Linked DNA regions of Marinobacterium aestuarii. The protein of the gene in region 2 interacts with the protein of the main gene of each other region in a pairwise test. Links are inferred from orthologs where the notes say so. Each region holds a gene or a part of one and is shown on either strand. Other genes may lie near its edges.

What was found. The genes of interacting proteins can lie anywhere in the genome.
Region 1: the proteins of A8C75_RS13255 (region 2) and recJ interact in binary tests that used the Escherichia coli proteins (3 or more experiments, as listed by UniProt). The link is inferred for Marinobacterium aestuarii from one-to-one orthologs.

The regions. Positions count from the first base shown.
Region 1 is NZ_CP015839.1:582,445-586,279, reverse strand. Bases 646-3,561 are described here. They hold recJ (single-stranded-DNA-specific exonuclease RecJ), read right to left. Parts: upstream 3,014-3,561; coding sequence 1,277-3,013; downstream 646-1,276. Other genes in these bases: A8C75_RS02515 (YdcF family protein), read right to left, coding at 3,018-3,561; A8C75_RS02525 (hypothetical protein), read right to left, coding at 1,040-1,222; A8C75_RS02530 (sensor domain-containing protein), read right to left, coding at 646-797. Outside these bases: more of A8C75_RS02530, read right to left, coding at 1-645; more of A8C75_RS02515, read right to left, coding at 3,562-3,815. UniProt on the Escherichia coli protein: Single-stranded-DNA-specific exonuclease.
Region 2 is NZ_CP015839.1:3,020,080-3,023,928, reverse strand. Bases 244-3,173 are described here. They hold A8C75_RS13255 (DNA topoisomerase III), read left to right. Parts: upstream 244-668; coding sequence 669-2,678; downstream 2,679-3,173. Other genes in these bases: A8C75_RS13250 (TSUP family transporter), read left to right, coding at 2,865-3,173; A8C75_RS13260 (Na+/H+ antiporter NhaC family protein), read right to left, coding at 244-385. Outside these bases: more of A8C75_RS13260, read right to left, coding at 1-243; more of A8C75_RS13250, read left to right, coding at 3,174-3,629; A8C75_RS13245 (hypothetical protein), read right to left, coding at 3,842-3,849.

The sequences.
Region 1 (3,835 bases), 2.4 Mb from region 2 along the record:
AGTCCATCTGAAACTTCGCGAAAATAGTCGGGGAGTGAAGGTGCCGCCGTGGAGCGCAGCAATCGATCCTTGTCCAGCAGCATGACCGAGCAAAGCAGGCCGGGGTAGGCCTGCTCCACCGTTTCGACCAGCCGCTCAAGTACCGTGGTCAGGGCAATACCGCGCAGCAGGCAATCCAGCGTCATGTTCTGCAGCCGCGTGATGACCTCTTCCTGACGCTGCTCCGTAATGTCGCTGCCAATGACAAGCAGCGCCGGCTCCTGCGCCCCCTGAACCGGCAGGCGGGTACGCAGAAAACTGACCAGGCGCGGCCGGCGCCCGGCACCATGCACCCAGTCTTCACTCCGGAAGATGCCGTCGGTCTTCAGCGCACGACGCTCCTGCGCCGAGATGCGCTGTCCGTCGGACACCGAGAATATGTCACCGCTGGTTTTCCCTAACAGCACCTCAGCGTTCAAACCGGTGAATTCTGCGAAGGCGCGATTGCAATCCAGATACTGGCCACTGGCGCTCTTGATCGAAGCCGCCTCGGGCAGGGCATCGAAGATGGCTCTATAACGATACTGGCCGGCTTCGAGTGCCCGCAGTTGCACCTGCTGCTGCCGGCTGCGATAACAGACGCTAGCCAGCACCGCCAGGGTCAGCGCAAGCATCACCAACAGTGCGGCCATCACAGGCGCGGGATTCTCAAGTACGTCGGCCGCCATTGAGGCCGATGGCCATAGCATCGGCGCAACAGCAGACACCAGGATAAGACCTGGATAGGGCATGCGGCGTTGCGCTATACAAGCAGACATCTTCCTGCGTCCTGCTGACATCAACGGCTCCTGACTTGATTGAGCCCACAGGGCCCGGTCGACTTCGGCGCTACGATGCGGCGGCAGAGCAAGACTCTGCAATCAAATACCCCAGCAGATCCCATCTGGTTTCATCCGTGATTAAGCCATCCTGCACATCCTGCATGATGTTCACGCTCACCGCAAACCTGCATGATCAATCCGCCCGCCATCGCCGCCGACAACGCACAGAGCAAACGGCATTAGAGCTTGCAGGCACCGCCGGCGCAATCGTCAAAGTCCATGTTGTCCAGCTCTTCGCGCTCGGCCTGAGCCTGACTCAGACGCTGCAGCAGCTCACCCTCGGCACCTGCGCCCGCTTCAACACCCGCCCTGGCGAAAACCGTCAGCAGGGTGTTGAGTTCATTCAGCGTCAAATCATTCATTCTCGTACTTCCTCTTGTCACCAGATTCGGGAGCCTGGATGGCCCCCACATTAATTAGCTGATCGCTTCGAGGTGATCCACCATCAGCTGCAGATTGCGCTGGCCGCGAAATTCATTCACGTCCAGCCGATACACCACCCGCACCCGCTGCACCGACGTGTCTGGCCAGAGCGCCGTATCAATATTAAACCAGATGGCATCGATCGCGAGCCCGGTGGCCGGCTCCATCAGCACCAGCTTCAAATGTCGCTGCCCAACAATGCGCTGCTGCAGCAGACCGAAGTCACCATCGAACAGTGGCTCCGCAAACTGCTGCCCCCAGGGTCCGCCTTCTCGCAGCACTTCAGCCAGCTCAATGCTCAGATCGGCGGCACTCAAGGCGCCATCTGTCAGCAGGCGTCGCGTAAGGGCTTCTTCATCGAGCTGCTTTCGCACCTGCTCATCAAAGGCCGCACTGAAATCGGCAAAACGTGCCGCATCCAGCGTCATGCCCGCCGCCATCGCATGGCCGCCAAACTTGTGCAGCAGGCCGGGATAGCGCGCGGCTATGGCATCGAGTCCGTCGCGGATATGGAAACCGCTGATCGAGCGCGCCGACCCCTTGATCTCGCCATCATCGCCAGGGGCAAAGGCAATTACCGGGCGATGCACCCGCTCCTTGATGCGCGAGGCCAGGATGCCAATAACACCCTGATGCCAGCTTTCATCGTACAGGCAGAGCCCCACGGGCAGCGCAGTCTCATCCAGCTCCAGTCGCGCCAGCGATTGCAACGCCTGCTGCTGCATCTCCTGCTCGATACCGCGACGCTCCTGATTCAGCTCATCCAGGGTGCGGGCAAGCTCCAGCGCACGATCAGGGTCATCGGTCAGCAGACATTCAATGCCGATAGACATATCTTCGAGCCGGCCGGCGGCGTTGAGGCGCGGTGCCAGGGCAAAGCCAAGATCACTCGCCACCAGACGCGACTGGCTGCGGCCCGACACCTCAATGAGAGCATGCAGCCCAGGACGCGCCTTGCCAGCGCGGATACGCTGCAGGCCCTGGTGCACCAGCACCCGGTTGTTGTGCTCCAGCGCCACCACATCGGCCACAGTCCCCAGCGCCACCAGATCCAGCAAACTGGCGAGGTTCGGCGCCGGCAGGTTACGCTGTTCAAACCAGCCGCGGGCTGTAAGCGCCCGGCGCAGCGCGATCATGACGTAAAAAATCACCCCGACACCACAGGTCGACTTGGCAATAAAGCCGCAGCCCGGCTGATTGGGATTGACGATGGCGCAGGCCGCTGGCAGTTCGCTGCCGGCCAGGTGGTGATCGGTGACCACCACATCCATGCCACAGGCATTGGCGCGGGCCACCCCCTCCAGGCTGGAAATGCCGTTATCCACCGTCACCAGCAATTTGGGCCCCAGCTTGCGCGCCACCTCGACAATTTCGGGACTCAGGCCATAGCCGTACTCAAAACGGTTGGGCACCAGGTAGTCCACCTGGGCTGCGCCCATCATGCGCAGCGCCAGCACCGCCACTGCGGTACTGGTGGCACCGTCGCAGTCAAAGTCGCCGACAATCAGTATGCTCTCGCCGGCGCTAATCGCCTTTACCAGCCGGGCCACCGCCGCATCCAGCCCCTGCAGACCGGAATCCGGCAGCAGTTCTGAAAGTGAGCGCCCCAGATGATTCAGCGACTGCACACCACGGGCGGCATAGATACGCGCCAGCACGGGGTGGGTTTCGCTGAAAACGGGCAGGCTGCTATCCGGCGCCGGGCGCCGTTCGATCTGTATATCCGTCATGGCATCAGGCCTCGGGTGCCGGGAAAAACGCAGTGGTTCGCCCGGTGAGGTGGTAGATCAGCAGACCGGTCCATTCCCGCACGCCCACCACCAGATCACGCAGATTGAGGGCGAACTGCACCCGCACCAGATCACCGCTACTGATGTAGTCCACCGGATAAGGCACAAGCTGCCAGCCGAGCTGTCGATAGATACCCACGGAGCGCGGCATATGGAAGGCTGAGGTGACCAGCAGCCAGGGTTGCTCCGGTACCCCGCCCAGCAGACGGGCACTGAAAAGCGCATTTTCCCAGGTATTGCGTGAATCACGCTCGAACAGCACCGGCCGCTCGAACAGGGATGCCGGCAGTGTCGCCAGCCAATTCTGGGCGACATCGGCGCCGCGGTACTGTGCATCCAGCACCGCGGCAGAGCCGCCACTGAACACCACCTGGGCGTCAGGATAGCGCTGCATCAGCTCTGGCAACACCATCAGACGCTCGGCCGCACTGTTGAACTGGCTTTGCTCCCAGCGCGCACTCAGGTCGGCATCCTCGCCGCCGCCCAGCACCATGATGCCCGCCACCGACTCGGGCAGTGCCGCAGGCTGAAAGCGTGACTCCAGAGGCTGCAACAGCAGATTGCCCAGGGGCAGCAGCATAAGACTCAGCATGGCCAGCGCCAGCAAGCCCAGCAGCGCCCGACCCCAGCGACGGCCTAGCCAGACACCGCAGGCCGCCAGCAACAGCAGCAGAACCAGCAGATTATCCGGCTGTACCGCCAGCCACAGGGTCTTGGAAATGAGGAAGAACAGATTATCCATGCAGCGACAGCCGATGGGCA
Region 2 (3,849 bases):
CCATGGAGGTGGCGACAAAGGCGGTAATCACAAAGAGTCCCGGCAGCACCAGGGATTCAGGCACCACGCTGAGACCGAAATTCACGGTGGCATCCACACCGCCCACGGCCTTGGCGACGCTGGCAAAGGCACCGGCCAGCAGGTAAATAATGCACATGGTGATGATGGTGCTGTCGCCCACGCCCTTGATAAAGGTCTCGATGCGGCTATTGAGCGCACCGCGCCCGAGCAGCAGGGCCAGCACTATGGCGGGCAGGATCGCCACCGGTGCTGAAATCTGGTAGAAGGCAAAGTCGGTGTCCTGTGCCTGGTAGTACAGACCGCTGCCAATAAAGAGTGTCAGGAACAGCAGCAGGGGTAGCAGGGCGATCGCTCTGGGTTGCATCGCAGTCTCCAAGGGTGTGCCGCCGGGTAGGCGACGGATAAATAACAGGGCGCTGGGGTAAAACGCCTTAGTGGTCAGGTTCACTGCAGTGCGACTGCGCGGATGATTCTGACGGCAAGCGCGGCATTATACGGATAGCACTGCGCGCGACTAAAGATTGTCTGGTTATATTCTAATAAGTTCTTACTGATTGCTTTTATATAACTACAGTCCCTTGTATGACACTGGCGCCGGGCAGGGCTTGCGGCTAATATGACTGTCTATTTATACAGTTATCGACGCCATGATTCTTTATATCGCAGAAAAACCCAGCCTCGGCCGCGCCATTGCCGATGTATTGCCCAGGCCGCATCAAAAAGGCGACGGTTATATTCGCGCCGGTAATGGCGATACCGTCAGCTGGTGTATCGGCCATCTGCTGGAGCAGGCCGAGCCCGATGCCTATGATCCGGCGTTCAAGCAGTGGCGCCTCGAGCATTTGCCCATACTGCCGCAGCAGTGGCAGTTGACGCCCAAGCCCAAGACCCGCAAGCAACTGACAGTACTGCGCAAGCTCGTCAAGGAGGCGGATCAGCTGATACACGCCGGTGACCCGGACCGCGAAGGCCAGTTGCTGGTGGATGAGGTTATCGAGTACCTGGGCGTCAAGGATGCCAAGCGTGCGGCGGTGCAGCGCTGTCTGATCAGCGACCTGAATCCTGACGCCGTGCGGCGGGCACTGCAGCGTCTGAGACCCAACCGGGAATTTGTACCGCTGTCCACCTCGGCTCTGGCCCGCTCCCGGGCAGACTGGCTCTACGGGCTCAATATGACCCGTGCCTACACCATTCAGGGGCGCAAGGTGGGGTACGACGGCGTGCTGTCGGTCGGCCGGGTACAGACACCGTTGCTGGGGCTGGTGGTGCGCCGGGATCAGGCGATTGCCGCCTTTGTACCCAAGCCGTTTTATGAGGTACGCGCGCATCTGCTGACGGCTGCGCAGGAAGCCTTCCATGCCAAGTGGCAGCCCAGCGAGGCCTGTGCACCCTATCAGGACGAAGACGGGCGGGTGCTGTCCAGGCCGTTGGCCGAAAATGTGGTTCAACGCATCAGCGGGCAGCCCGGCACCGTGCTTGAGGTCGAGCAGAAACGTCGTCGCCAGGCGGCGCCCTTGCCCTATAGCCTTTCCAGCCTGCAGATTGATGCCGCCAAACGCTTTGGTTTCAGTGCCAAGGAAACCCTGGATATCTGCCAGAGCCTGTACGAAAAGCACAAGCTGATTACCTATCCCCGCTCTGACAGCCGCCATCTGCCGCTGGAACATCTGGCGCGCGCGCCTCAGGTGCTGGGTGCCATTGGTCACAATAGTGAAGCGCTGAAAGATGCACTGGCGGCCACGGACAGCCGGCGCAAGAGCCAGGCCTGGAATGACAGCAAGGTAGATGCGCACCATGCCATCATACCGACCGAGAAGAAGCAGGCTGCAAGCGGGTTGCAGGGGCGGGAGAAACAGCTGTACGAACTGATCGCGCGCCAGTATGTGGGGCAGTTTCTGCCTGACTTCGAGTATTTTGAAACCCGGGTGGAAATCGATATCGCCGGCGGGCGCTTTCGCACCCAGGCCCGAGAAGTCATAGTGCCGGGCTGGAAACCGTTCTTTGGGCGTCAGGAGCCCGCCGGTGATGAGGCGACGCAACTGCTGCCCGCGCTCAGTGTGGGTCAGGTCTTGCAATGTGAGCGTGGGGAGCTGGTGGAAAAGATGACCCAGCCACCCAAACACTTTACCGATGCGACCCTGCTGGCCGCCATGACCGGTATCGCCCGTTTCGTGGAAGACCGCTCAATCCGCCAGATTCTGAAGGATACCGACGGTCTGGGTACAGAAGCGACTCGCGCCGGTATTATCGAGCTACTGTTCAGGCGCGGATTTCTGGAACGTCGTGGCAAGGCGATTCACGCCACGGCCGCAGGTTGTGGCCTGATCGACAGCCTGCCGCGGCAAACCACACTGCCGGACATGACGGCGCAGTGGGAGGCGCGCCTGGAGGCCATCTGCCAGCGTGAGGGTAGTTACGGCGACTTCATGGGGGCGCTGGTGACTGCACTGGGTGAACTCATTCAGACGGCCAGCAATACGTTACCCCAGGGGCTGCAGGGCGTTCGCAGCGCCACCCCCGGGCGTGGTCGACGCAAGACGAGTACGGCGAGCGGTGCCGCTCGTAAAGCGCCCCGCAAGAGCGCGTCTGCAACGTCCGCCCGCAAGGCTCCGGCCAAGCGGCGCAGCCCCGCAAAATCAGCCAGCAAGACTAGCTAAGCCTGTCTGCCAGAGTTCACTCCTGTTTTTGCTACAAGCGGGCACCAGACAGTTGTGTGGGGCCTGGGGCAGGCGTAGAGTTCAGCGCGCCGCGCCAAAGCCCATTGCAAAGGCAGGGTTGCTGGTGCGGGACCTGGCCCATCCGTTCGAGATGGTTTCTGAGCGATTTTGCGAGAGAAATACTACATGGATCTGGTTTTGTCACCGGAGTTGCTGGCGGCGCTGTTTGGTGTTGCGCTGCTGGCGGGGTTTATCGACACCATTGCAGGCGGCGGTGGCCTGCTGACGCTGCCGGCCCTGTTGCTGGCCCAGGTGCCGCCGGTGGCGGCATTGGCCACCAACAAGCTGCAAAGCTCCTTTGGTAGCCTGACGGCGGCACTGACCATGTTGCGCCGGGGAATCGTCAGGTTCGAGGATGTGCGTGGCATGGTGGTCGGGAGTCTGCTGGGCTCGGTACTCGGGACCCTGCTGGTGCAGTTTATTAATCCCGGCATTCTGATGTTTCTGATTCCGCTGGTACTGGTGGTGATCGCGCTCTATTTCCTGCTGGTGCCCACCGCAGGGCTGGAGGAAACGCCGGCGCGCATGAGCCGGCGCCTGTACAGCATGACGCTTGCGCCGCTGGTGGGGTTTTACGACGGCTTTCTGGGGCCAGGCACAGGGTCCTTTTTCGCCTTCAGCAAGATCTGGTTTCGCGGGCGTAACCTGCTGGGCGCTACCGGAGCGGCCAAGGTGATGAACTGCGCCAGCAATGTGGCTTCACTGGTGGTCTTTATCGCAGGTGGCAAGGTGGTCTGGAGTCTGGGTGTGGCGATGATCGCGGGGCAGATTCTGGGCGCGCTGATTGGCAGCCACACCATGATTCGCCATGGCAGCCGGATTATTCGCCCGCTCGTGGTTGGCATGTGCCTGTTGATGGCAGTCAGCTATATCTGGAAAGAAGTTCTGTAGCGCAGCTCAATGCCGGCCGTAGAAGGGATGTCTTTAAGCGGGGGGAGCAAGGGATGCTGTGAATGTTTTGGGCGTTTTGGGCGTTTTGGCGTTTGGCTTTAGGGCGTGGGCAGAGTCGTCAGAGGGGAAAGGCGGCTGGCATTGACGCCTGTGCCGCTTGCAGCTCAGCCTGTGGCCAGGGTGAGCTGCAAGCGGGCGTTGGCACTGCATGCTCAGCGTC